Actinocatenispora thailandica: one gene and its partner. The protein of the gene in region 1 interacts with the protein of each later gene in a pairwise test. Links are inferred from orthologs where the notes say so. Each region holds a gene or a part of one and is shown in the gene's direction. Other genes may lie near its edges.

What was found. The genes of interacting proteins can lie anywhere in the genome.
Region 2: the proteins of rpe (region 1) and eno interact in binary tests that used the Escherichia coli proteins (3 or more experiments, as listed by UniProt). The link is inferred for Actinocatenispora thailandica from one-to-one orthologs.

What each region holds. Positions count from the first base shown.
Region 1 is NZ_AP023355.1:3,430,755-3,438,473, reverse strand. What follows is about bases 2,825-5,789. They hold rpe (ribulose-phosphate 3-epimerase), read left to right. Parts: upstream 2,825-3,971; coding sequence 3,972-4,607; downstream 4,608-5,789. Other genes in these bases: Athai_RS15280 (response regulator), read left to right, coding at 4,604-5,599; Athai_RS15290 (DinB family protein), read left to right, coding at 3,281-3,790; Athai_RS15295 (DEAD/DEAH box helicase), read left to right, coding at 2,825-3,189. Outside these bases: Athai_RS15300 (HAD family hydrolase), read right to left, coding at 1-273; more of Athai_RS15295, read left to right, coding at 493-2,824; Athai_RS15275 (riboflavin synthase), read left to right, coding at 5,939-6,547; Athai_RS15270 (bifunctional 3,4-dihydroxy-2-butanone-4-phosphate synthase/GTP cyclohydrolase II), read left to right, coding at 6,565-7,719. UniProt on the Escherichia coli protein: Catalyzes the reversible epimerization of D-ribulose 5-phosphate to D-xylulose 5-phosphate.
Region 2 is NZ_AP023355.1:549,369-555,669, forward strand. The notes cover bases 2,572-5,566. They hold eno (phosphopyruvate hydratase), read left to right. Parts: upstream 2,572-3,426; coding sequence 3,427-4,707; downstream 4,708-5,566. Other genes in these bases: Athai_RS02535 (hypothetical protein), read right to left, coding at 2,572-2,977; Athai_RS02545 (septum formation initiator family protein), read left to right, coding at 4,766-5,293. Outside these bases: Athai_RS02520 (DUF397 domain-containing protein), read right to left, coding at 48-254; Athai_RS02525 (helix-turn-helix domain-containing protein), read right to left, coding at 374-1,267; Athai_RS02530 (DUF6232 family protein), read right to left, coding at 1,403-1,810; more of Athai_RS02535, read right to left, coding at 2,342-2,571; Athai_RS02555 (Ppx/GppA phosphatase family protein), read left to right, coding at 6,115-6,301. UniProt on the Escherichia coli protein: Catalyzes the reversible conversion of 2-phosphoglycerate (2-PG) into phosphoenolpyruvate (PEP). It is essential for the degradation of carbohydrates via glycolysis.

The sequences.
Region 1 (7,719 bases):
CAGCCCGGTGTAGGCGGTGCGGTGGGCCGGCTCGGACAGGTCCCGGTCGGCGTACGCCTCGGCCAGCTCGGGCGGGATCCGGCCGGGGCGGGGGCCGCCGGCGCGGCCCGCGGTGACCAGCGCGTCGGCCAGCCCGGCGCAGCGGTCCGCGGGAAGGTCGGTGCCGCATGCCGCCGCGGCCAGCCGTACCCACCGTTCGGCCGGCTCGACCTGCACGATGGTGCCGTGGAAGTCGAGCAGGACGGCGCGCGGACGGCGCGCTCCGTCGAGCAGGGAAGCGGCGGTGGGCGGGCCGCCTGATGCGGCGGAGGGGTCACGAGGCGTGGCATCCGGCACGTCAGCACGATACCGAGTGGGCCTGACGCCTCGACAACGGTGCGGGTATGGGCGGCAACGTGCCGGTACCGGATGGCGCGCCCGGATTGCGGTTTGTGTACCTCTCCCGGGATATGCGCGGGCGCCGGGGCCACCCGGGCGCCTAGCCTTGCGGGTATGAGCACCTCACCCGGCCGGCCCGCGTTCGCCGACTTCGCCGCCGACCTCGGTTTCGAACCCGACGACTTCCAGGTGGAGGCCTGTGCCGCGGTCGAGGACGGCAGCGGCGTGCTGGTCTGCGCGCCGACCGGTGCCGGCAAGACCGTGGTGGGGGAGTTCGCGGTGTTCCTCGCGCTGCGGCTGGGCCGCAAGGCCTTCTACACCACGCCGATCAAGGCGCTGTCGAACCAGAAGTACAACGACCTGGCCGCCCGCCACGGGTCGGCCAACGTGGGGCTGCTGACCGGCGACAACGCGATCAACCCGGACGCTCCGGTGATCGTGATGACCACCGAGGTGCTGCGCAACATGCTGTACGCCGGATCGTCCACTCTGGACGGTCTGGGGTACGTGGTGATGGACGAGGTGCACTACCTCGCCGACCGGTTCCGCGGCGCGGTGTGGGAGGAGGTGATCATTCACCTGCCGGCGTCGGTGATGCTGGTGTCGCTGTCGGCGACGGTGTCCAACGCCGAGGAGTTCGCCGACTGGCTGGTGACCGTACGGGGCCGCACCGAGGTGGTCGTCTCCGAGCACCGGCCGGTGCCGCTGTGGCAGCACATGCTCGTCGGCCGCCGGATGTTCGACCTGTTCCACGACCAGGCCGCCGCGCGCAAGCACGAGGTGCACCCCGAACTGCTGCGCAACACCCGCGAGCAGCTGCGCCGGCTGGAGTGGGGCGGCGGGCGGCGGGGCCGGCCGCGCCGCTGGCAGCCACCGGCGCGACCGGACGTGATCGACCGGCTCGACGGTGCCGGGCTGCTGCCGGCGATCCTGTTCGTGTTCAGCCGGGCCGGCTGCGACGCCGCGGTGACCCAGTGCCTGCGTGCCGGGCTGCGGCTGACCACGCCGGCCGAGCGCGCCGAGATCCGGACGCTGGTCGAGAAGCGGACCGCGGCGCTGGCCGGCGAGGACCTCACCGTGCTGGGCTACTGGGAGTTCCTCGAGGGGCTGGAGCGCGGCCTGGCCGCACACCATGCCGGGATGCTGCCCACCTTCAAGGAGATCGTCGAGGAGCTGTTCGTCCGTGGCCTGGTCAAGGCGGTGTTCGCGACCGAGACGCTGGCGCTGGGCATCAACATGCCGGCCCGCTGCGTGGTGCTGGAGCGCCTGGTCAAGTACAACGGCGAGGCGCACGTGGACATCACGCCGGGGGAGTACACCCAGCTGACCGGGCGGGCCGGCCGGCGCGGCATCGACATCGAGGGCCACGCGGTCGTGCTGTGGTCGCCGGACACCGACCCGCGGCACGTCGCCGGCCTCGCCTCGACCCGAACCTATCCGCTGCGCTCCAGCTTCCGGCCGTCCTACAACATGGCGGTCAACAGCATCGAGATGCTCGGCTTCGAGCGTTCCCGGGAGGTGCTGTCCCGCAGCTTCGCGCAGTTCCAGGCGGATCGCTCGGTGGTCGGCCTGGCGCACCAGGTGCAGCGCAACGAGGAGAACGCGCGGCGGCTGGCCGAGCGGATGCACTGCGAGCTGGGCGACTTCGCCGGGTACTTCGCGCTGCGTACCGCGATCACCGAGCGGGAACGCTCGCTCGGCCGGCGCAGCTCGGCCAACCGGCGGGCGCAGGCCGCGCAGGCGCTCGCGATGCTGCGGGTCGGTGACATCGTCCGGATCCCGCGCGGCCGCCGGGCCGGGCTCGCCGTGGTGCTCGATCCGGGCGACAGCGCCCGGGACGACCCGCGCCCGCTGGTGCTCACCGAGGACCGGTGGGCGGGCCGGCTGCCCGGTGCCGAACTCGGGGACGCCACGGCACTGGGCCGCATCCGGGTACCGCGGCACTTCAACCACCGTTCGCCGCAGGCCCGGCGGGACCTCGCGGTCGCGCTGTCCAGGGCCGAGGTCGCCGCCGGTGACGACACCCGGCGCGCCCGCCGCGGCCGGTCGGCCGCGGCCGACGACGAGCGGCTCGTCGAGCTGCGCCGGGAACTGCGCGCACACCCCTGCCACCGCTGCCCGGACCGGGAGGACCACGCCCGCTGGGCGCAGCGGTACGCGCGGCTGGAGCAGGAGACGGCGGCGCTGCAGGACAAGGTGACCGGTCGTACCGGGTCGCTGGTGCGCACCTTCGACGACGTGTGCGCGATGCTCGCCGAGCGCGGCTACCTGGCCGGCTCCGCGGGCGGGTACTCGGTGACCGACGCCGGCCGTACCCTGGCGCGGATCTGGTCGGAGACCGACCTGCTGGTCGCCGAGTGCCTGCGCCGGGAGGTGTGGGCCGGGCTGTCCGCACCGGAACTCGCCGCCGCCGCCTCGATCCTGGTGTACGAGGCACGCCGGGAGTCCGAGGACCGGGTGGCGGTGCCGCACGGCAACGCCGAGGCGGCGGTCGAGGCGAGCCTCGCGCTGTTCGGCGAGCTGTTCGCCGCCGAGCAGCGGTACGGGCTGCGGCTGACCCGCGAACCCGACCTCGGCTTCGCCTGGCCGATGTATCGCTGGGCCCGCGGCGAGCCCCTGGCCAAGGTGCTCGCGAGCGCGTCCGGGGTGGACGGCGAGATGCCGGCCGGCGACTTCGTCCGGTGGTGCCGGCAGGTCATCGACCTGCTCGAACAGATCGCGGTACCGGCCGACGACCCGCTGCGCCGAACCTGCCGGCAGGCGGTCGACGCGCTGCGCCGCGGTGTCGTCGCCTACACCTCGATCGGCTGATCCGGCGGTCCGGGCCGGACCGCCGCCGGCCGCCCGGCGCCACGCCGGACGGCGACCCCACGGCGGCGTGGTTTTGCGGCATCATGACCGGATGTCGTGGATCGCACCGGAGATCAAGCGCGTCGACGAGCCGTTCGTCGGTGACGAGCGCGCCGTCCTCGAAGGACTGCTGGAGTGGCATCGGGCCACCCTGCTGCATCAGTGCGCCGGTCTGACCGGCGAGCAGCTCGCGCGCTGGGCGGTGCCGCCGTCCAACCTGTCGCTGCTGGGCCTGGTGCGGCACATGGCCGACGTGGAGCGGCAGTGGTTCCGCCGTCGGTTCGGCGGCGCCGAGCTGCCCGAGCTGTACCCGGGTTCCGACGCCGACTTCGAGCAGGCCGACCCGGCCGGCGCGGCCGAGGACTACGCCACCTTGGTGGCCGAGCAGGAGGGCGCCCGCGCCGCGGTCGCCGCGTTGTCGCTGGACGCCACCTTCGAGCACCCGAAGCTCGGCACCATGTCGCTGCGCTGGTGCTACGCGCACATGCTGGAGGAGTACGCGCGGCACAACGGCCACGCCGACTTCCTGCGGGAGCGCATCGACGGCCGTACCGGCGGCTGACCCGCCGGCCGGTAGCCACCGGCACCGCGCCGATGCGGCCGCCCGGTCGGTCGCCCGCCGGCCGGGGCGGGGCCCGCCGGCCGGTTCGGCTGCCCGGTGGGTCGCGCCGGATGGGCCGGCTGGCCGGTCGGCCGTAGACTGGCCGACCGTGGAGCACATCGAGCCGCTGATCGCACCGAGCATGCTGGCCGCCGACTTCGCCCGGCTGGCCGACGAGGCTGCCGTCGTCGCCGACGAGGTCGACTGGTTGCACGTGGACGTGATGGACAACCATTTCGTGCCCAACCTGACCATCGGGTTGCCGGTGGTGGAGAGCCTGCGCCGGGCCACCGACGTGCCGCTGGACTGCCACCTGATGATCGACGACCCGGACCGGTGGGCGCTCGGCTACGCCGAGGCCGGGGCGTACAACGTGACCTTCCACGCCGAGGCGACCGACGACCCGGTGGCGCTGGCCCGGCGGCTGCGCGCCGCCGGCAGCAAGGCCGGGCTGGCCATCGACCGGGACACCCTGATCGAGCCCTACCTCGACCTGTTGCCCGAGTTCGACACACTGCTGGTCATGACGATCAAGGCCGGTTTCGGCGGCCAGCGGTTCCTGCCCGAGCTGCTGGACAAGGTGCGCGCGGTGCGGGCCGCCCGGGGTGAGCTGTCGATCCGGATCGAGGTCGACGGCGGCATCAACGCCGACACCATCGAGCAGGCGGCGCAGGCCGGCGCGGACGCGTTCGTCGCCGGTACCGCGATCTACGGCGCCAAGGACCCGGCCGCGGCGGCGCGCGCGTTGCGGGAACGGGCTCGGGCCGCGGCGTCGTGACCGAGCACCGGTCGGCCGGGCCCGGTCGGGTGCTGGTCGTCGACGACGACCCGGACATCGTCCGCTTCGTCGAGATGAACCTGCGGTTCGAGGGGTTCGAGGTGGCGGTCGCCGCGGACGGTGTGCAGGCGCTGGCCGAGATCGCCCGGCACCGGCCGGACCTGGTGCTGCTGGATGTGATGATGCCCGAGCTGGACGGCGTCGAGGTGACCCGCCGGATCCGGGCCGATCCGCTCACCGCCGGCCTGCCGGTGATCATGCTGACCGCCAAGGGGCTGGGCGCGGACCGGGTGGCCGGGCTGACCGCCGGGGCCGACGACTACATCATCAAGCCGTTCGACACCCTGGAGCTGGTCGCCCGGGTGCGCTCGACGCTGCGCCGCAACCGGGAGGTACGGGAGGCGTCGCCGCTGACCGGGCTGCCGGGGAACACCCGGATCCTGCGCGAGATCGCCGCCCGGGTCCGGCGGGACGACCGGTTCGCCCTGTGTTACGTGGACATCGACCGGTTCAAGAGCGTCAACGACGCGTACGGATTCGTCCGTGGCGACGAGTTCATCAGCTTGCTGGCGCACGTGCTGTACGAGGCGGTCACCGCGGCGGGCACCCCGGTGCCGTTCCTGGGCCACGTGGGTGGCGACGACTTCCTCGTGCTGTGCCTGCCCGGGCAGGTCGAGGCGATCACCGAGCACGCGATCGCGGCGTTCGAGGCCGGCGTGGTCGAGCTGTACGACCCGGCCGACGCCGCCGCCGGGCACCTCCGGCTCCCCGACCGGCGGCGCGAGATCCACACGTTTCCGCTGGTCACGCTGTCGATCGGGGTGGCGAGCTCGCAGCACCGCAGGTTCGGCGATCCACGCGAGGTGGTCGCCGTGGCCACCGAGATGAAGCAGGTGGCGAAGTCCCGGCCCGGCTCGTACGTGGCCGTCGACCGCCGGCGCAACCGCGTCGAGGCGGCCGGTGCCGAGCCGCCGCCTTCCGGGCCGCAGTGACCAACCAGACGCGGGTACTGCTCGGAGCCGCCGCCGCGACGTGCCAGACTGGAGGGTGCGAAACCAGCACGCGCGCTGGCGGGGTTCGGTGAAATTCCGAACCGGCGGTGACACGGCAAGCCCGTGAAGCCCGCGACCCGGCACTGTGGACGGCGACGACCACGGTGCCGGTGGATCCGGTGAGAGTCCGGAGCCGACGGTCAAAGTCCGGAAGGGAGCAAGCGCGCGGGCAGCGTCGGTGCGGCGTGCCGTGCCGACGTGTCGGCGATGCGTGTGCTTCGCCGTGTGCCCGCATGATGCCCTGCCCGCCTCGCGCATCGAGGAAGGAGCGCGGGGCACATGTTCACCGGGATCGTCGAGGAATTGGGCGAGCTGACCGCCGTCGAGCGGTTGGCCGATGCCGCTCTGTTCACGGTGCGGGGACCGCTGGTGGCAAGCGACGCGGGCCACGGCGACTCGATCGCCGTCAACGGCGTGTGCCTGACCGTGGTGTCGGTCGACACCGACGCCGGCACCTTCGTCGCCGACGTGATGCGCGAGACGCTGGAGCGTTCCACCCTGGACGGCCTCGTCGCCGGCGACGGGGTCAACCTGGAGCGGGCCGCGAAGCTCGGCGGCCGGATCGGCGGTCACCTGGTGCAGGGCCACGTCGACGGCGTCGGTACGGTGCTCGACCGCCGGCCGGCACAGCACTGGGAGGACGTGCGCATCGCCCTGCCGCCGGATCTCAACCGGTACGTGGTGGTCAAGGGGTCGATCGCGGTGGACGGCGTGTCGCTGACCGTCACCGACGTCGACGACGTGTCGTTCGCGGTGAGCCTGATCCCGACCACCCGGCGGGCCACCACGCTGGGCTGCCGGCCGGTCGGTGGGCTGGTCAATATCGAGGTGGACGTGATCGGCAAGCATCTGGAGAAGCTCGTCGGGTCGCCGGAGCGTGCGCGATGACCGGCGTGCAGTCGCCGGTGACCGGGTTCGGCACGGTCGAGCAGGCGATCGAGGACATCGCCGCGGGGCGGCCGGTCGTGGTGATCGACGACCCGGACCGGGAGAACGAGGGCGACCTGATCTTCGCCGCGGCGAAGGCGACGCCCGAACTGCTGTCGTTCATGGTGCGCTACACGTCCGGCTACATCTGCGTGCCGCTGCCCGGCGCCGACTGCGACCGGCTCGCGCTGCCCCCGATGTACCACGTCAACCAGGACCGGCGCGGGACCGCCTACACCGTGACGGTGGACGCCTCGGAAGGCGTCACCACCGGCATCTCGGCCACCGATCGGGCTCGTACGATCAGGCTGCTGGCCGATCCGGGGTCGACCGCGACCGACTTCCGCCGGCCGGGTCACGTGGTGCCGCTGCGGGCCCGGGAGGGTGGCGTGTTGCGCCGGCCCGGGCACACCGAGGCCGCCGTGGACCTGGCCCGGCTGGCCGGCCTGCCGCCGGTCGGCGTGCTGTGCGAGGTGGTCAGCCAGAAGGACGTCGGGATGGCCCGGGTGGACGAGCTGAGCGTGTTCTGCGCCGAGCACGAGCTGACCCTGATCACCATCGCCGACCTGATCGCGTACCGGCGCCGGCACGAGAAGCAGGTCGAACGGGTGGTCGGCACCCGGTTGCCCACCCCGTACGGGCAGTTCCGGGCGGTCGGCTACCGCAGCCTGCTCGACGACACCGAACAGATCGCGCTGGTCGCCGGCGACGTCGGTGACGGCGAGGACGTGCTGGTCCGGGTGCACTCGGAATGCCTGACCGGGGACGTGTTCGGCTCGCTGCGCTGCGACTGCGGCCCGCAGTTGGACGCGGCGCTGCGCACGGTGGCCGCCGAGGGCCGCGGCGTGGTGGTGTACCTGCGCGGGCACGAGGGCCGCGGCATCGGCCTGCTGTCCAAGCTCCGCGCGTACCACCTGCAGGACGGCGGTGCCGACACGGTGGACGCGAACCTGGCGCTGGGGCTGCCGGCCGACGCCCGGGACTACGGCATCGGCGCGCAGATCCTCGCCGATCTCGGCGTGCGCAGCATCCGGCTGCTCACCAACAACCCGGACAAGTGGACCGCGCTGGCCGGGTACGGGCTGCGCATCGCCGAGCGGGTGGCGCTGCCGGTGCCGGCCGGGCCGGACAAC
Region 2 (6,301 bases), 2.9 Mb from region 1 along the record:
AGGGCAGGCGGGCCGCCAAAGCACTGGACACCGTTGGCCAGGAGAAGTCACTCGGTGGTTCGAACGTCACACGTGATCTCGTTGACGAATGCCTCCCATGCGGCGTGCCGCACGGATAGCACCGGGCCGAGCCGGTCCTTGGAGTCGCGGACAAGAACGTCATGGTCACGGCACCGGACCTCGACGCAGTTGGCCTGTCCCTGACTACGCGTGCTCTTCCGCCAACGTTCGGCCCTTGACCAGTGCTCGATCATGCGCGGCCTCCCTCGACCTTCGGCGGCCGGGATGCCTTGTAAGCACGCTGGAGCACAGAGTACTCAGCCGGGCCGCCTTCGGAAGGACAGGATACCGGCGGACGTATTGGATGCCCAGATCAATTACTTTCCGTATCGTCCCCCAGGACTCGATCCGCAACCCCCTGGATCATGGCAACTGATTCGCGCTCAGAAAGTGCGAAATCGAGGAGCCTGTCGAAGCCTTCGGTGTACTCCCGAATGAGATCTCGTTCTTCGCGAAGCATGACGCTCCGGAACGCCGTGTCAGACTGCAAGATCGGTGCGTCTGCGGGGTCCGAGAACTCGAAGATCTGGAATGGCCCGCTCAGACCCGGGTGCGCGCCTGAACTGAACGGGACGACGCGGATCTCGATGGTGGAGAGAGCAGCGACTTCGGCGACGCTGGCAAGTTGGTCGCTCATCACCTCGCCGCCGCCGACCGTGTGGTGCAGCACCGCCTCGTCCAGGACCGCCACGAAGGTTGGCGGGTCCTTTCGGTCCAGCACGTGCTCCTTGCGCTGCATCCGCAGCTCGACGAGCCGATCGACCGTGTCTTCGTCGAGCTGCTGGATGCCACCGATGCTGACGATTTCGCGTGCGTATTCCTCGGTCTGCAGTAGCGCCGGAACCATCGCTGGGAAGTATCCGAGGATGCGTGCCGCGTCGGTTTCGTATCCCAGATAGTCGAGGTAGTCGGGTGACGAGGCCACGTCGCGAAAGGCGCTCCACCAGGCGCTTTGCTGGCGAGATGCACGGGCGAGTTCGACGAAGAAAGACCGTCGATCTTGGTCCTGCACGTCGTAGAGGTCGAGGAGCGCCTTGAGATCGTTGGTGGAGACGCCTACCTGTCCCGCCTCCAAACGGATGATCTTGGAGAGGGACCAGTCCATCTTCCGGGCGACCTCGGCCTGGCTCTTGCCGGCGCGCTCGCGTTCCTGGCGCAGCTCGGTACGGAGGCGGCGCCGGATGAGTGGGCGCTGGCCAGCGGGCATTTCTACTCCCCGATGAGTAGACGGCGGCAAGGTGCCAGGTTGCAGCTAGCCTTGCTGCTAAGCGGTCAATGCTGAGTGCATGCTATCTCTCCGACATGTCGCTGCCTGCCCGACCCCAACCTTTTCTGTGGTATCTCACCTGGTGAGAGGGTCGGCCTGGGTCGCCCGTACCAGCGCGAACCGGATGGCGTTGAAGACGCGTTCGTCGCGGCTCCAGTACAGCTGCACGGTGTGCCCCTGGTAGTCGGCCCACATCTCGAACGGTCGGGGGCGCAGTCGCCGGATGATCAGTGCGGCGGCGCCGAGGGCGAGTACACCGATCGCGGTCAGGCCGAGCCCGATGGTCCAGGCGGAGGTCTGCAGGCTGCAGCTGCCGGGCAGCACGAACAGCACGGCGAGGATCGCGCAGATCGTTCCGGCCGGGCTGGCCGAACCGCGGGCGATGCGCAGTCCGCGCAGCTCGTTGAGCTGGTAGCGCTGGCCCTGGACGACCAGCTCGTGGCTGGTCACCTGCACGCCGGCGCGGTCGTAGTAGGTGGTCATCGCGGCCACCTCCGCGCCCGGTTTGCCGCCATCTCGGTCCTTGTGGGACTACGAAACAGCAGGGTGGTGGGAGTAACATCCATGACAGCTCTCCGTTCCGGTCAGGCGACGGTGGTGAGCTTCGAGGGCGGTCTCGGCGGCATCCGGTGGCCGCCCTCTCACACGTCTGGCTGTCGTCTCTGTGCATTTGTGCCGGCTTGACGGATGTCGCCGGCTTGCTGGACTTGTCGCCGAGCTCTCGACCTCGTCGTCGACGCCCGCCATAGCGGGGGGATCTCCCTGTGTCCGAGTATGGACCTGCCGTCAGCAAAAGGAAAGACTTCAACCTGCCATATGGCAGATCGTTCTTCGCAGCAGGCTGGCCGGCAGAGTGCCGAGACGCCGCCTGCTGTCGCTCGCATCGCCATACGCAGGGAGAGTGCCGGCAGATCGACGGGCAGCGAAGGGCACCCTTGCTTTCCGCCTCGATCGCCCGGTTTCGGGGCGGTCAGTCGGATCCCCGACAGTTGGCGGCGGGGCCACGCAGCGTGGTCAGCGCGGGGTGGGCGAGGTGCGTTCGTCGACGACCCGGACCCCGTGCGGCACGCTGAACGGCCGGCCCACCACCTGGTCGCGCCAGCCGGTCAGGCTGAACTCGTACCGGTGTCCGCCGGCCACCCCGCGAAACGAGGCCGGCGCGCCGGACAGGGTCAGGCACGCGGTGAACGCGTCGCCCCCGGACCTCACCCGTACGCAGCGGGAACGCTGGCCGGCGATGGTGCGGGTGGTGCCGGCGATCGTGCTGCCGGGCGTCTCGCCGGCGGCCTGGATCAGCCCGAGCATCTGCTGGGCGGTGAGGAAGCGGTGGTCGCTCGCGGTGCCGACCGCGTCGGCGTCCGGCGGCTGCTGGTAGTTGTTCGGCGGCCTGGTCGAGAGCGTGCAGCTGGTGTCGCCGCAGCGCAGCACGCTGAGCACGAGCCGGACGTACCGGCCGGACGAGAAGATGTACGCGATCCGGTGCGGGTCGCCCTGCTGCGCGAGCGTCGCCCGGCTGCCGTCGGACAGCCGGTAGTCGGCCGAGTACGACCGGGTCTGGCCGTGGTCGAGCTGCGCGGCCAGGTCGTTCACCAGCGTCGCCCGGCTGTCCAGGTGGCCCAGCGGGTCGGCCGAACAGCCGGCCAGCAGCACGGCCGCCAGCGGTACCAGCAGGGCGGCCCGGAGCCGACGGACCGGTCCGCGCCACGTGGCCTGCCCGGTAGCCGCCGCCGCACGGCCCCGGCCCCCGGCGTTCGCGGGTGGGCCCGCCGCGGGCAGGGCACCCGAACGATCGGTGGGCGCGGGCACGGCCTTCGCTGGCTCGGCGGTGGCGGGCATGGCACCAAGATTCGCGCGCGGGGTGTGCCGGGCGCAAATCCGACCGGCCGGTCGGTGCGATTCGTCCGGCGTGCCGGAGGCCACCGCGGACGGTCGGCGAGCCGGTTCCGGCCGGCTCGGTGGCGCTGGCTACGCTCGCGGGGAGAGCCGGCCCGGACCTGCGGGCCGGTGACGCGGACCGACCGCAGCGTGGCGGCTGGCGTTCAGGCCCGGTCGACGCGGCAGCGCGGCCCGGGCTGGTGACACAAGGAGAGCGAGGCTACGTGGCAACCATCGAGGGCATCGTCGCGCGCGAGATCCTCGACTCGCGGGGCAACCCGACGGTCGAGGTCGAGGTCGGTCTGGACGACGGGGTGGTGGCCCGGGCGGCGGTGCCGTCCGGCGCGTCGACCGGCCAGTTCGAGGCGGTGGAACTGCGCGACGGGGACAAGTCCCGGTTCGGCGGCAAGGGCGTCGAGCACGCGGTGTCGAACGTGACCGAGGTGATCGCCCGCGAACTGCTCGGCAACGAGGTGTCCGAGCAGCGGCTGATCGACCAGGTGATGCTCGACCTGGACGGCACCCCGAACAAGAGCAAGCTCGGTGCGAACGCGATCCTCGGCGTGTCGCTCGCGGTGGCCCGCGCCGCCGCCGACTCGGTCGGGTTGCCGCTGTTCCGCTACCTGGGCGGGCCGAACGCGCACCTGCTGCCGGTGCCGATGATGAACATCCTGAACGGTGGCGCGCACGCCGACTCCAACGTGGACATCCAGGAGTTCATGATCGCGCCGGTCGGCGCGGCGAGCTTCCGCGAGGCGGTGCGCTGGGGTTCCGAGACGTACCAGGCGCTCAAGGGCGTGCTGAAGTCCCGGGGGCTGTCGACCGGTCTCGGTGACGAGGGCGGTTTCGCGCCGGACCTGCCGAGCAACCGGGACGCGCTGGACCTGATCACCGAGGCGATCGAGAAGGCCGGCTTCACGCCGGGCCGGGACATCGCGTTCGCGATCGACGCCGCGGCGACCGAGTTCTACTCCGACGGTGCGTACCAGTTCGAGGGCGAGGCGAAGACCGCCGAGCAGATGTCGGAGTACTACGCCGAGCTGCTCGACGGGTACCCGATCGTGTCGCTGGAGGACCCGCTGGCCGAGGACGACTGGGCCGGCTGGGAGCACCTGACCACGGCGGTCGGTGGCCGGGTGCAGCTGGTCGGCGACGACCTGTTCGTCACCAACCCGGAGCGGATCGCGCGCGGCATCAACGACGGCGCCGCCAACGCGGTACTGATCAAGGTGAACCAGATCGGTTCGCTGTCGGAGACGTTCGACGCGGTGACGCTCGCACACAACAACGGCTACCGGACGATGATGAGCCACCGGTCCGGCGAGACCGAGGACACCACGATCGCCGACCTGGTGGTGGCGATGGGCTGCGGGCAGATCAAGTCCGGCGCGCCGGCCCGCTCCGAGCGGGTCGCCAAGTACAACCAGCTGATGCGGATCGAGGAGGAGCTGGACGACGCGGCGCGGTACGCCGGCGCCGACGCGTTCCCGCGCTTCACCCGCTGAACGCAGACAGTGGCACCGCGGCACCCCGCCCGCCGCGGAGCCTGAACGGGAGGCAGTGATGGCGCAGCGCGGCCGGTCCGGTACCGGCAACGGCCCCGGTCGGCGGCCGGGCCGACCCGCGGCCGGTCGCGCCGCACCACCCCGGCGCGGTCGCGACTCGGCCGGTCGGCCGGGTGCCCGCCGCACCGGCGCCACCCGTACCCGGGCGCCGCGGCCCGGTGGCCGGTTCACCGGGCGCGCGGTGGTGCTGGCGCTGGTGTTCGTGGCGTTGATCCTGGCCTACGCGTACCCGGTGCGGACCTATCTGGGCCAGCGGGCGCAGATCGCCGAGCTGACGGACGCCCAGGCGCAGCAGCGGGAGCGCATCGCGAAGCTGCGCGACCAGCGCGCCAAGTGGGACGACCCGCAGTACGTGGAGGCGCAGGCGCGGCGCCGGCTGCGGATGGTGCGCCCCGGCGACAAGGTGTACGCGGTGTACGGCGACCCGCAGAAGTCCGGCGGGAACGGTTCGGACGACCGCCGGGTCCGCTCCGACGGCCCCTGGTACGGCAAGGTCTGGTCCAGCGTGCAGGGCGCGGACCGGTGAGCGCGGCCGGATCGGTCGGCCCGCCGGTGCGCGAGCCGGTCACGCCGGCCGCGACGGCGGCGATGTCCGCGCAGCTCGGCCGGCCGCTGCGGGGCGCCGCGGCGGTGACGCACCGCTGCCCGTGCGGCAACCCGGACGTGGTCGAGACCAGCCCACGGCTGCCGGACGGTACCCCGTTCCCGACGCTGTTCTACCTGACCTGCCCGCGCGCCGCGGCCGAGGTGAGCCGGCTGGAGTCGGCCGGCACGATGCGGGAGATGACCGCGCGGCTGGCCGACGACCCGGACCTCGCGGCCCGGTACCAGGCGGCGCACCACGACTACCTGCGGCGACGGTCCGAGCTGGCCGAGGTACCGGAGATCGCCGGGGTGTCCGCGGGCGGCATGCCGACCCGGGTCAAGTGCCTGCACGTGCACGTCGCGCACGCGCTGGCCGCCGGGCCCGGCGTCAACCCGTTCGGCGACGAGGCGCTCGCGACGATGGCGCCCTGGTGGGCGGACGGCCCCTGCGTGTGCCCGGACGAGGAGGACCCGACCGCCGGCGCGGGCGACGAGGACCGGACCGTGCGCGTGGGCGACGAGGCTCGGACCGCGGGCGACGAGGCCCGGACCGCGGGCGACGAGAGCCGGACCGCGGGCGAGGCCGACGGCCCGGCCGCCGGCGGGACCGCGGCGACCCGATGAGCGGGTGGACGTCGCGGCGGGTCGATGTGAACCCGCTGAGCGGGTGGGAGTCGCGGCGGGTCGACGCGGACCCGGTGCGCGGGCGGCCGGTGCCGAACGCCGTGCCGGTACGGACCAGGGCGAGCCTCGGAGGCGACGATGACTGAGCGGGTCGCGGCGATCGACTGCGGTACCAACTCGATCCGGCTGCTGGTCGCCGACCGGGCCGGCGACCAGCTGACCGACCTGGTCCGCACGATGGAGATCGTCCGGCTCGGCGAGGGTGTCGACCGCACCGGAATGCTCGCGCCGCAGGCGATCGAGCGCACCCGCAAGGCGCTGACCG